DNA from 2 places in the Paenibacillus sp. FSL R5-0744 genome. Region 1 is predicted to be linked to the other one. Evidence: predicted binding sites of a transcription regulator. Region 1 holds the regulator's gene; the other holds the start of a gene.
The links. Region 1 encodes LexA, which represses DNA repair genes until DNA is damaged. Its sites were predicted from a motif close to CGAACATATGTTCG; they were not measured.
Positions count from the first base shown of each region.

Region 2: the regulator LexA is predicted to act here: its motif matches at 3,207-3,220, upstream of recA (recombinase RecA).

Region 1 is NZ_CP150228.1:3,803,015-3,809,863, reverse strand. Features, by position in the region: gene MKY19_RS16680 (MBL fold metallo-hydrolase) at 1-373, shown strand, start outside; gene MKY19_RS16675 (hypothetical protein) at 498-1,076, opposite strand; gene MKY19_RS16670 (hypothetical protein) at 1,312-1,692, opposite strand; gene MKY19_RS16665 (L,D-transpeptidase) at 1,842-2,180, opposite strand; gene lexA (transcriptional repressor LexA) at 2,453-3,079, opposite strand; gene MKY19_RS16655 (LysM peptidoglycan-binding domain-containing protein) at 3,375-3,788, shown strand; gene MKY19_RS16650 (DUF896 domain-containing protein) at 3,898-4,107, shown strand; gene MKY19_RS16645 (hypothetical protein) at 4,157-4,684, shown strand; gene MKY19_RS16640 (HAD-IA family hydrolase) at 4,718-5,503, shown strand; gene MKY19_RS16635 (FixH family protein) at 5,752-6,183, shown strand; gene metH (methionine synthase) at 6,298-6,849, shown strand, end outside.
Region 2 is NZ_CP150228.1:4,188,104-4,194,952, forward strand. Features, by position in the region: gene rny (ribonuclease Y) at 1-856, opposite strand, end outside; gene MKY19_RS18415 (RecX family transcriptional regulator) at 1,173-1,904, opposite strand; gene recA (recombinase RecA) at 2,070-3,137, opposite strand; gene MKY19_RS18425 (competence/damage-inducible protein A) at 3,437-4,723, opposite strand; gene pgsA (CDP-diacylglycerol--glycerol-3-phosphate 3-phosphatidyltransferase) at 4,833-5,420, opposite strand; gene MKY19_RS18435 (YajQ family cyclic di-GMP-binding protein) at 5,574-6,065, opposite strand; gene MKY19_RS18440 (hypothetical protein) at 6,267-6,428, opposite strand; gene MKY19_RS18445 (RodZ domain-containing protein) at 6,508-6,849, opposite strand, start outside.

The DNA of each region.
Region 1 (6,849 bases):
ATTGCGAGAGGGAGAAGTGCTTGATTTAGGCGGGCGTAGATTAGAAATTTACCACACGCCGGGTCATTCGCCAGGTCATATTAGCATCTTTGATCATACCAACGGGTATCTGTTTACAGGGGATTTGTTGTATGATGTTACGCCAATTTATGCTTTTTATCCCTCTACTAGTCCGGCAGATTTAGTGGCTTCTTTAGAAAAGATTGCGCAAATTCCAAATGTATCTCAAGTATTCGGCTCTCATAATACGTTGGGTCTAGATCCAGCTATTTTGCAAGAGGTTATGAAGGCAGTTCGTGAATTACGTGAACGGGATCTTGTTGCTCATGGTACGGGCATTCATCAATTTAACGGATTTAGTGTGCAATTTTAAAATGAATGTTGGATGCAGCGAAAACGGCCCCCCAAAAGGACCGTTTTTTTGTCTTTCCTTAAGGTTTTCAAAATTTCTAATTGGGAAAGGTAAAGTGAAGTAATAATAGGCGGAAGGGGGGCATTCATTCGGATACGATCGACCTGAAGAACGCATGTAATTGTTGGACTTGGGAGTAAGCTTCTTTGTACTGATTATCGGATTGTTGAATGGGTAGTAAGCCTGGCAAGAAGGAAATACTATACACAGGTATTTCATTGCTGTTCATGTATATTTTAAGCGTAAGTTCCTCGATAACATCAGCCTCTTCGTCACCGCTATTAACCACATTAATATCCGCACTTGAAGCAGTTGATTTGCTGTTTTGTTGTCGTTTAGATACTTTTGAAAGGGTTAGTGCGTTAACAACAATCTCTGATCCCATTATATTGTCGAACGAGTATAGCTTTGCTATTGCCTTTTTGCTTGTTTTCGGATTGCTGGTACCTATTGCTATTTTTTTATAAGGTTCATTAAGGGCGATCAAGTGCGATTGATTGGGCGGAATGAATGTTTTGGTGAATATAATATTAAAAGATGAGGTTGCGTTTAACAGCTTAGAAAGTTCAGAAGAAGTAGATAGTTTTTTTAATTCTATAATAACGGCACTTAGAATTAAGATTCCTCCTACAATGGCAAACATATACATCAAGAAAATCAGCATGTAATCACACCTCCAAAGATCTCAGTAGAGCAAGATTTATTGCTTATTGAAAGATATGCCTGAATTCTCTCTACTAGTATCTGTTAAGAGCGAAAATCGTGGGAATTTAGGAAACGACTACTGATTAGAAAAAGAGAAAGCACCCAGAGATCTGCCGATTTTGCGAGCTGAGTGCAAAATTGGGGCAACTGCTGGAGTGCTTTGTTGAGAGCTTTTTAAAATAAATATGTCAAAATCATAAGAAATTGAAGGCTGTGATTTGATCGGTATAAACAATTAGCTGTTTGTATTCGATCGGAGATTCATAGTGAGTATAGGGTCTTACAGAAACATCATTAAGGACTACAAAGTTATAGCTGAAATTTTTATCGGGATGTTCCGCACCTAAATAAGATATGTATTCATCTACAATGACATCATCCATTAGAGATTTTAAGTCAAAAACATCCTCTTTATTGGAGGTGGAAGGGGAGATGGTCCCTTGAATACTGCCGAATGAGGTGAGTAAATTTACTTTTTTTCCACTCGCTTGATCGTTATTTAACAATAAGCCAGAGAGTTTAACAAGTGCATCGACTTTAAAATCGACGAGGGTTCTAATTTTTGAGTTGTTCAAAACGAGACACTTCCTTTCAATTTGAAATCCTGTTAACATTATTCGACATATAACCACATAATTCCTATTAGGTCATCAAAAATACATAAATACAAACACGCCCCCTCCATTGAACCATGAGTGAGGCGTGTTTATCTATAGAGCTAGATTTAATTCCTGATCGTTACTCGTGTTCCAATAGGAACAATCGCAGCTAGTGCTAACACATCTTTATTGTACATACGAATACAACCGTGGGATACTTCGTGCCCTATGGATGAGGGATCATTATTTCCATGTATCCCATAGTGAGGCTTAGATAGACCCATCCAAAAGACCCCAAATGGACCACCTGGATCGGGTTGTTTGTTAATGATTGTGAATTCACCGAGTGGTGATTGAGTTAACATTTTACCGATTCCGACTGGGAAGCCCCTGATCACAATGTCGTTATCAAGAAGATAAAGCATACGCTGCGTCAGATCAACTATAATCCGGTAATTTGGCATTGTGCAACACTCCTTTCTAATTAAGATATGAGGAGGATGCCTAAACGGTTATTCATTAAAAATGGTCATTTTAGCCTATGAGAACAAATGTTCTGCAATTGATGAATGGAGTTTGATAACAATAAAAAAGCTGTTCTGCATTTGCAGAACAGCTTTTTTTAAAAAATAAAAGAAAGTATATATTATACGATATACCCTATCCTTATACTTCTCGTAGAAACGGATACCGTCCTAAAGGACGGTATCCGTTTTCGCTTGGTAGGAGTGCATACTTAGTGGATATCTCGAAATAATCCGATAACTCTGCCGAGAATGGTCACGCGATTAAGGCGAAGAGGCTCGTACGCCGGATTCTCCGGCTGAAGACGTATATGATCACGTTCTTTATAAAAAGTCTTAACGGTTGCTTCATCTTCTTCGGTCATAGCTACAACGATATCTCCGTTATCAGCCGTTTGTTGTTGACGAACAATAACATAGTCGCCATTCATAATCCCAGCTTCGACCATACTGTCACCTTGAACCGATAACATAAATACTTTGTTATCTCCAACATAGTGAGTTGGAAGCGGGAAGTAGTCTTCAATATTCTCAGTAGCAGTGATAGGAACCCCGGCGGTAACCTTACCTACGACAGGAATGCGAGCGACGGTTTGCGCGAAATGATGGACATTCTCGGAATCCTCTTGGCCAAGCAATTCTATCGCACGAGGCTTCGTTGGATCTCGACGGATAAGTCCCTTCTTCTCTAGCCGATCTAAATGACCGTGAACTGTGGAGCTGGAAGCAAGACCAACAGCTTCTCCAATCTCCCGGACGGAAGGAGGATAACCCTTGCTGCGGACTTCGCTACGTATAAATTCCAGGATCGCCAGCTGGCGACTTGAAATCTTTGACATTGGAATCAACCCCATATAGTAATGTTTGGGAAAATTATAACATAGAACTACCGTTCGCACAAACATAAGTTCTAACTATTATAAATATTAATTCGAAAGAGTTAATAAATGGTAGTCTTGTATTGATTGCGTTTCCTTCATCTAAACGATAAGAGTGATTCTTTATATGAAGAATATGGTAAATAGTAACCTCTGAAAAAAAGAGAACAATTGTTCTAAAATAGTATTGAACAAAACACATGTTCGTGTTATTATAATTTCAAAAGTAAGAACAAGTGTTTGGAGGATGATATTCATGTTAAAATACAGTACATACCGCAGCATCTACGATAAAGCCCCAGTGGTTGAATCTTTAGGACATAATCCTATTACCCGTTATTCAGCTCAGATTAAAGAAATTACAGAGCTTTTGCTTGAAGGCTTGATGCGTTTGTTCCGAAGAGATTTTGTTATTAAACTGACATTGATCATTGTGCTCGTACTATCAGGACTTACAGTAGTAGGTAATGTATTTGCAGGATCTACTACTTTAATGAAGGATGAGAAGCGCGTAGTGGTTGAACGTGGAGATACACTTTGGAGTATTGCTCTTGAGAATAAACCTTCTGATATGAAAACGGCTGTATATATAGAAGGAATTAAAAAATCCAATGGCATTAAAGGTAGTCAGATTAATGCTGGAGATATTCTCACTTTACCTATTTATTAATATTCTAAGAACATAATAAGAGGACATGAAGAGCTTGCAGGGAGTAAACCTTGACAAGCTCTTTTTCTCATGGCAGAGTTAGAATTAATTTATAAGGGGAGGGAAAGTTTTGAATATTGATGAGTTGGTCGCGCGTATTAACGAATTGGCACGCAAACAGAAGAGCGTAGGCCTTAATCAAGAGGAAACGGCGGAACGCGCCAAGCTTCGTGAAATTTATTTGGGGAATATTCGCAATAACTTCCGAGCACAATTGAATACGATTGAATTGGTCGATAATGATGAGCATGAACAAGGTAACAAGGGGCGTAAGCATTAACACCCTGTTCCTTTTCATAGATATTACTGGATGACTAGGGGGAACGCATATGGCCCGTTCTTGGGAAAGAATGGTTCAACGCAACACGCAGCAAATTAATAAGCAAAGAAAGAAACAGGGGAAGGAAACGATTTACGCATCTAAATCTAAATCTCCTGGTAAGAACAGCGAAACCTTTAAAGGCCGTAACATTGCATTTCCAGTAGTGTTATTAGTGCTTGGTACTATGTTTTGGATGATTGGTTCAGTGGACCAAGCCAAAGGTAATGGTATGCTTATGAACTGGCTAGGAGTCGTTTTGTACTACTTACTAGCGGCACTTCTGTTCTTCCGACGTCCGTACTTGAAGGTAGAGAATGCTAGACTATCTACTATAAAATTCAACCGCGAACGTTATCTGCCAGCTTCTGATATTGAGAAAATCATCCTTTCGCGTGGAGCTGTTGTAATTAAGCATAAAGGCAAACGCACGAAATGGATTTTTACCAGACTTATGAATCGTTATGATACCAATGCAATGGGGACTCGACTGGAAGCATTCGCAAAAGCTCACCAGATTGAAGTAGTTCACGAATAGAAATTAACCAGCCATGGGAGAGGGAGACCTGTAATGCCAATTTCCGCCGTACTATTTGACCTTGATGATACACTGCTCTGGGATGATCGGAGCGTTAATGAAGCATTTCGTTCTGCATGTGAAGCCGCTGGGGATACGATTGATCCACAAGAACTGGAACTTGCGGTGCGTAAAGAAGCCATTGGACTATATGAATCCTACGAAACGAACCCGTTTACAAAGATGATTGGGATTAATCCGTTTGAAGCACTTTGGGGGAACTTTACTGCAGGTGAACAGCCGGAATTCCGTCAATTGGAGCAGCTTGCACCGGGATATCGTAAAGAGGCATGGCGTCGTGGTCTTGCAGCACTTGGTGTAGAGGACGAAGCTCTTGCTGAGACATTAGCTGCCAAATTCGCAGTAGAGCGTAGAAATCGACCTTACATCTATGAAGAAACGATTCAGGTGCTTGAAGAACTGAAGGGAAAAGTGAAGCTATTGCTTCTGACTAATGGATGCCCTGCATTGCAACAAGAGAAACTAGATGGCGTACCTGAAATCGTTCCTTTCTTTGATCACATCGTGATTTCTGGAAGCTTCGGAAAAGGAAAGCCGGATAAGGAAATTTTTCTGCATGCCCTAGAACTTTTAGATATTGCACCTGAGCAAGGAGTTATGGTCGGAGATAAGCTTACAACGGATATTCGTGGTGGGCTGGCAACAGGTTTGACTACAGTTTGGATTAATAGAAAAGGCAAACAGCCAGATCCGGAAATTCAGCCGGATTATGAAATCAAACATCTTGGAGAGCTTCTTTCATTAGTCCAATCTTTATAAAATTTCATTCATTTAAGCTTTAAGAAGGCAGTGAGTTCCTAGGTATCTAGGCGACTTGCTGTCTTTTTTATATCTACATCATATTTAATATGATAGATGAGAATTATTAGTATATGATTTAAGTCACAAGAGTTTAACTGAATTGATGCGAAATACTGAAAAACCAATAATAATGTGTATAATAGATGGAGAATGTATAACATGAATTGGTAGATTCTTAGTAATCAATTCGACTGGGAGGAATCTAAATGAAGATTTCAAGAACAATAGTTCCTTTATTATTAGGTGCAACACTTTTAGTATTGGGAGGATGTTCATCAGACCAAACTAAACATTCTGGCGTACATAATATGAATATGAACATGGACATGTCTATGGAACCTATCAAGGTCGAGTTACATTGGAATCCTGAAGAGGTTGTTGTAAATCAGAAGGTGACCTTTGAAGCAGTGGTGACGCAAGACAACTTGGCAGTAGATGATGCGAAAGAGGTTCTGTTCGAAATTGTGAGTAAAGATGATAGTGAACAGAAAATTGAATTTAAAGGGAAGCTAGTCAGTGATGGAATCTATCAAGCAGAGGGAACACTAACGAAAGAAGGACAATATATCGTTACATCACACGTAACTGCTAGAACTCAGCATTCTATGCCTAATAAAGAACTCTCTGTAAAACCATAATTAAAAGAATTGCAATTCCTATGATTACAGATAATGCAGAGTGGAAAGGAAGGCTTTTCGAAATTCCTTTATTCTGCTAAACTTACTCTAATGTTTTACTGGGGGGACTATACGTTGGCTAAATATACACTTGAGGAAAGCTTACAACAAAGAATATTAATTTTAGATGGTGCAATGGGCACAATGATCCAACAGGTGCCTCTGACAGGTGAGGATTTTGGTGGGGAAGAATTGGACGGCTGTAATGAAATGCTAGTATTAACTCGTCCAGAAGTAATTCAGACGATTCATGAGCAGTATCTTGAAGCAGGTGCTGATCTCATTGAAACGAATACATTTGGTGCAACGTCTGTTGTACTTGCTGAATATGATATTCCGCAGCGGGCTCGAGAAATTAATCTGGTTGCAGCAAAGCTAGCCCGTAATGCCGTTGATAAATATGATACACCAGATCGTCCCCGCTATGTTGTAGGTGCGATGGGTCCTACAACAAAGACACTCTCTGTTACGGGAGGCGTGACTTTCCAAGAGCTCGTTGATAGCTACGAGGAACAGGCAGTGGCATTGATTGATGGTCAAGTAGATGCGTTATTGCTAGAGACCTCTCAGGATACGCTGAACGTGAAAGCTGGAAGTATAGGTATTCGAAATGCATTTGAGAAGACG
Region 2 (6,849 bases), 390 kb from region 1:
TGCGGGATTTCTCCACCATCTCTTCAATTCGAGCGGGATGGATACGTCCATCTGCCACAAGCTTCTCAAGTGCCGTACGGGCTACTTCACGGCGGATCGGATCAAATCCCGACAAAATAACTGCTTCCGGCGTATCATCAATAATGAGGTCGATACCTGTAAGAGTTTCGAGTGCACGGATATTACGGCCTTCACGACCGATAATCCGCCCCTTCATCTCTTCGTTCGGCAGGGTAACAACTGAAACTGTTGTCTCCGCTACGTGATCAGCTGCACAGCGTTGGATAGCGAGTGTGATGATTTCGCGGGATTTCTTATCCGCTTCCTCTTTCGCCTGCTGTTCAATCTCTTTGATCATTTGAGCCGTTTCATGGCGAACTTCTTGCTCAACATTGCTAAGAATAATACTTCTTGCATCTTCGATGCTTAAATTGGAAATTCTCTCCAATTCAGTGACTTGGTTTTTGTAAATAACATCAATTTGCTGTTGGGTTTCATCAATTCGTTTCTCTTTGTTAGCTACTTGTTCTTCTTTTCTTTCAAGCGATTCCATTTTTTTATCCAGAGATTCTTCCTTTTGCAGCAAACGTCTCTCTTGCCGTTGGATTTCATTCCGACGTTCACGAGTTTCTTTCTCAGCTTCAGTACGGATTCTATGGACTTCGTCCTTAGCTTCCAATACTGTTTCTTTCTTCAGCGCCTCTGCGTCTTTCTTCGCGTTCTCCACGATGACTACGGCTTCTCTTTCTGCGCTTTGAATTTTAGCTTCTGCAAGGGATTTACGAATAAAATAACCGAACCCAAAGAATAATGCAGCTACAACGAGAACGATAATGACCCAGATCCATGCTTGCATCTGTTCACCTCCTCGTTGGTTCCTCTCCAAGGTATATCCCTGGGAATTGTGCAGTTGTTAAACTATCCGTTCATCACCATACAAAAAACCGGTAAATAACCGATTGCCATACTGCACATGCTGCACATGCACACTGCCCGCCTTATCCGGCGATTACATTTCATATGAGTTGTACGCGAACCGTTTTAAAAAGTCACCTTTTTGGGAAGGAAAAAGGATTCTTACTTTATGCCGATTCATGTTATATTTTATTATTTATAAAAAGACATTGTCAAGAGAGTCGATATGCGCATTAATGTCAAGAGAATCAGTGAGTCTAGTAAAATTCCTCATCTTCACCCTCATAATTGTCTTCCTCAAGTAAAGTATTGATCACTTGTCGCACCATATCACCCGAGAATCCACGCCGCATTAAGAAGGCTCCAGTCTTTCTGCGCTTATCTGTGGCTTCACCACGAATAAGATTCCATTTCTTACGACCAATCTGAAGTGCACTCTCTAGTTCTTGTTCAGGACTGACATTCTCCAGTGCTTCCGAGATCAAGGTTTTGTCGATTCCTTTCTCACGTAGCTCTTGGCGAATCCACATTTTCCCTTTTCGCTGGTTCGTAATGCGTTGCTCCGCCCATTGCTTTGCATACAAGGGGTCATCAAGAAATCTTTCCTGCTGTAGCCGTTGCACCACTTCCGCAATAATAGTCTCCCCTATTTCCTTCTGCCGTAAACGGCGAGTCATTTCCATAGCGGTACGTGGCTTCCGTTCTAGATAACGAAGTCCTTCTACATAAGCTCGTTGTCGCTCATCAGCAACAACAATTTTCTCCAAATCGGCTTTCATAAAAGAATTTCCAGTAATCATCCGATATTTAATCATGACGTCTTCGTGTACAGTCATGTTATAGGCTCCGAAATGTATGATGTAGCGGTGGTCCGACTTCTTCTGACGTTCTACCTTAGTAATTTCTAAAAATTCTCCATCAGGAAAATCAGATAGGACCTGTACGTCCTGCTCATCCGATTCAAAATCCATATCCAGCTGTATTACCATAGTTGCTTGTCACCTCATAGCAATAAAATATCCCCACAAAGTGCGGCTTAACTTCGATGCGTACTCAGGTACTTTGGGGGGACCCCAAATATATATGTTCTTACACTGTTAAGAAAAGACACCCTGCAACAATGAATCACAGGGCGTCCTATTCCTTAGTAAATTCTATTGTTCGATTTCGAGAAGTAGCTTTTCTTCTTCCTCTTGCTCTGCAATGATTTCCGCTTCATTTGGTGCAGCAACAATAGTGGACAGGTTACTTGCTTCACGGATCTTGTTCTCAATGATAAGTGCAATATCTTGATGTTCTTTCAAGAACTGTTTGGCATTCTCACGTCCTTGACCGAGACGCTCACCCTCATAGGAATACCATGCACCACTCTTATTCACGATGTCCATTTCAGTACCGATGTCTACAAGACTTCCTTCTCTGGAAATCCCTTCACCATACATGATATCAACATCAGCTTGTTTAAATGGAGGTGCTACCTTATTCTTCACAATCTTGATCTTGGTTCGGTTACCTACAACGTCGTTACCCATCTTGATACTTTCGACACGACGAACATCCAACCGTACGGAAGAGTAGAATTTCAACGCCCGACCACCCGGTGTTGTCTCAGGGTTACCGAACATAACACCAATTTTCTCACGAAGCTGGTTAATAAAGATAGCAATTGTATTCGATTTACTAATGGCACCAGATAGCTTCCGAAGCGCTTGAGACATCAAACGAGCCTGTAGGCCGACGTGAGAGTCACCCATATCACCTTCGATTTCCGCTTTAGGAACCAACGCAGCTACGGAGTCAACGACAATAATGTCTACTGCACCACTACGGACAAGTGCTTCAGCAATCTCAAGTGCCTGTTCACCCGTATCTGGCTGAGATAGCAACAATTCATCAATGTTTACGCCCAAGTTACGTGCATACTTCGGATCGAGCGCATGCTCAGCATCGATAAATGCAGCTTGTCCTCCTTGTTTTTGCACTTCTGCAATAGCATGAAGAGCAACAGTCGTTTTACCGGAGGATTCAGGTCCGTATACTTCAATAATACGTCCCTTTGGAAGTCCGCCTATACCTAACGCAATATCAAGTGCCAAAGATCCGCTAGGTACAACTTCCACTTGCATATGAGTGGATTCTCCCAGTTTCATGATCGAACCTTTACCAAATTGTTTTTCTATTTGACGAAGCGCCATATCAAGCGCTGCACGACGATCTGACAATCAGACCACTTCCTTCACTGTTTATAATAATATAATAACGTGTTTTTGAGGTCTTGCCAAGCTTTTTTTCGAACATACATTCGTTTTTTTTGTCTCAAGCGTTAATTATCCCTTTTATTGTAAGCCTCCCTCCGGACATAGAAGTTAACTGATTTCTCTACTTCACCGGACATCAACGACTTATGATCAAAACCAAAACAGCGATCAAAATCTCCGCAGATATACAAAAAACCGCAGCAAAGAAATCTCAGTGCCACGGTTCTTCCGTATGTCTCAATTATAACTGGGCTAATCTCCCATTACAAGTCTGAGCCTTCAAGAGGTGTCTCCACCTTCCGTTCCTCAAGTCTGCGCCATAGACGATACAACAGAGCTTTAACAGTACGCAGTCGTATATTTTCACGTGTACCTTTAAGATTAAGCTCGTATACTTCTGTCTTACGCCCGCGTTCAGCTAAACCAATAAATACAAGTCCAACTGGCTTACGTTCAGAATAGCCTGGTCCTGCTACACCAGTTACAGATAAACCGAAATCACTATCTGCGATCATTCTCACCTGATCAGCTAACACCTCGGCAACTTCACGACTAACTGCCCCTGGAGCATCTGGCCCCTCCAAATAAGCACTTGGCACATTCAGAAGTTTTTTCTTCAGGTCGTTGGAATAACAGACGATTCCTCCCGCAAACATCGAAGCACTGCCTGGAATGTTAGTTATACTCTCCATCAGCAAGCCTCCCGTGCAACTCTCTGCCGCACTTAAAGTCAGACCTGCATCCGCCATCCAATCCACAATCAATTGCTCCAGTGGCACATCAATATTTGCATATAAATGTTCTGGCAAAATCTCTTTGATCTGTTTCTCCAGAATCTCCAGCTTCTTGTAAGCTTCATGCTCGGAAGGCGCTTTTGTCGAAATACGAACGGTTACCTCTCCCTCTTTAGCGTAAGGAGCTATGGTTGGGTCTGTCTGGCTGTGAATAAGATCAATGAGCTTATCCTCAAGCAGTGATTCTCCGATACCGGCAAATTTAAGCATTTTAGAATAAAGTGGCATTTCTGTCGTTAGAGCGTGCTGCTGAAGCCACGGTACAGCTTTATCTACGAACATCGGCTTCATCTCGCGAGGCGGACCAGGAAGCACAATATAATATTTCTTTTCACGCTCAAAAGCAATGCCAACAGCAAGACCAATCTCATTTGGCAACGGTGTAGTTCCTTCAATTATAAGTGCCTGTTTACGATTATTCTCCGTCATAACAATCTTTCGATCATCAAAGAAACGTTGTACATGATCCATTGCCAAGCGATCTATATGAAGTGTGCGACCTAAGGAAGCAGCCAGCGCGTCCTTCGTTAGATCATCTTCTGTAGGACCAATACCACCGGTAAATATGACAACATCCGCTCTGCTTTGAGCGATCTCAATGGCTTGCTGCAAGCGACTGCTGTTATCCCCAACTACAGTTTGAAAATATACATCAATCCCAATAGCAGCTAGCTCAATAGACAAAAACTGGGCATTACTATTTACGATTTGACCGAGCAAAAGCTCCGTGCCTACTGCAATAATCTCCGCTTTCATACCTGGCTTTCGCCTCCTCGTTATAATGTAGATACACTGCTTTTAGGGTTTAAAAAAGGTAATAGGTGCTTTACCTATTACCTCTCCTATATGTAGCTGCCTAAAACGCTTAAGCATTATGCAGCTGTAATAGATCCTTATTCTTCACAAAATAATCAATTCCAGAGTAAATAGTGATCAAGGCTGCAGCCCAGATGGCAATATCGTCTACAGGAATGCTGACGAATTGAAATGGGAAATTATTTAACAACAGCAGTGAGATCGCTACAATTTGTACAACCGTCTTTATCTTACCCCATTTGCTGGCGGCAACCACTTTTCCCTCTAACAATGCTATCTGGCGAAGCCCGGTTACTGCGAACTCACGACTAATGATAACAATTGCGATCCATGAATCACATCTGCCCAATTCCACAAGTGAAATCAGAACTGCAGAAACTAACAGCTTGTCCGCTAACGGATCAAGGAGCTTACCGAGATTGGTGACCATATTATATTTCCTTGCTATGTAGCCGTCTATTCCATCTGTGCTCGCTGCAAGCAAAAAGATTACAGCTGCCACCAAATGATTAACAGATAGCTGAAAAGAGCCCCAATGTATCGGTTCTGGATAAAAACTGAAATCCACCAGTAAGAAAAACATCATAATCGGGATCAGGCAAATACGTGCTAGCGTGATGCGGTTGGGCAAATTCACTGAAGTTCCTCCCCTAAATCGTTCATACAAATTGCCTGAGTCAGGCTCATCTATTTCTACTTAAGCAAGTATATTATAGCTATAAATAGGTGTCAAAAAAAATACAAAGCACCCCGCATAATGGCGCTGATAAGCACTGCGGGGTACAAAATGCTATTTTAAGTTGTTGAACTGCAGGTCCAGCGGCAAATCAGCTTTACGCAAAATCTGGATAATTTGTTGTAAATCATCGCGACTCTTACCAGTTACGCGGATCTGATCTCCTTGAATCTGGCTCTTCACCTTCAATTTCGAATCACGAATCAGGATGTTAATTTTTTTTGCGTTCTCCTGATCAATCCCTTGCTTAAGACCTAAACGCTGACGAACACTACCCAGAGATGCAGGCTCCACTTTGCCGAAATCCAAGTTTTTCAGCGTGATACCTCTCTTCACCATCTTCGATTGTAAAATATCAATAACAGCGTTTAACTTATATTCGTCCTCAGAGGCGATAATAAGTGCGTCTTTCTCCAGCTTCAGACTACTCTTGCTGTTCTTAAAGTCAAAGCGGTTGTCAATTTCTTTCTCTGTTTGGTGGATCGCATTGGTTAATTCCTGCATATCCATTTTAGATACGATATCAAATGAACTTTCTGAACTCATAACTACACGTCCTTTGTACTTTTTAGTCTGCTACTATTATAAAAGAATGATACCCTTAAGTCTAATATTGGATAATATGTACCTCACCCGACACAGAAAACAGCCCCACATAGTGGAGCTTTTCCTTCGAAATGAGTTGTGTTTCAGGTAGAAATACGTCTCCAATGGAAAATATCCTTGGAGACGCACATTCTAAATTCTCTATCTGCTTCGAAGCGGGCTTCGAAACATATCCAGAATTCCAAGCACGATATGTGCAAGACCGAACCCGAGAATTCCATAACCCCAAGCACTTGGTGTCATATAGTATCCGATAAGACTGACAACAACCCCAAGTCCAGCTACAATCCAGCTAACAATCATGAATGTACACCCCACTTTGGCTAAGAACTAGAAACAGTCTTATGTTCCCCGCAAAGCCAAAGTCTATGCATCATTTTTCTTATTGGCCTGTTTCATTAGTCTGGTCGGTAGTATCGGTGGTACCTTCATTCTGGGTCGTTTCACTTCCAGTACCGTCATCCAGATTAAGTAGCAGACGAGATGAGGTCTTTTCATCCGTAATCACTTGTCCATTGACAGTAATCTCAGTAGCTGGTGAATAACCAGATTTAATATACATTCCTTCACTTCCAAGCACAAAGCTCATACGATCTCCTGCCGCTGTGTTACCAAATGAGAGTTTTTCACCTTTAGAGTTCTCACCTTTATACACCTCAAGCCAGCTTACCCCAGTAGCAGAAATCTCAACCTTCACTTCACTTCCAGCCGGAGCTGAAACCTT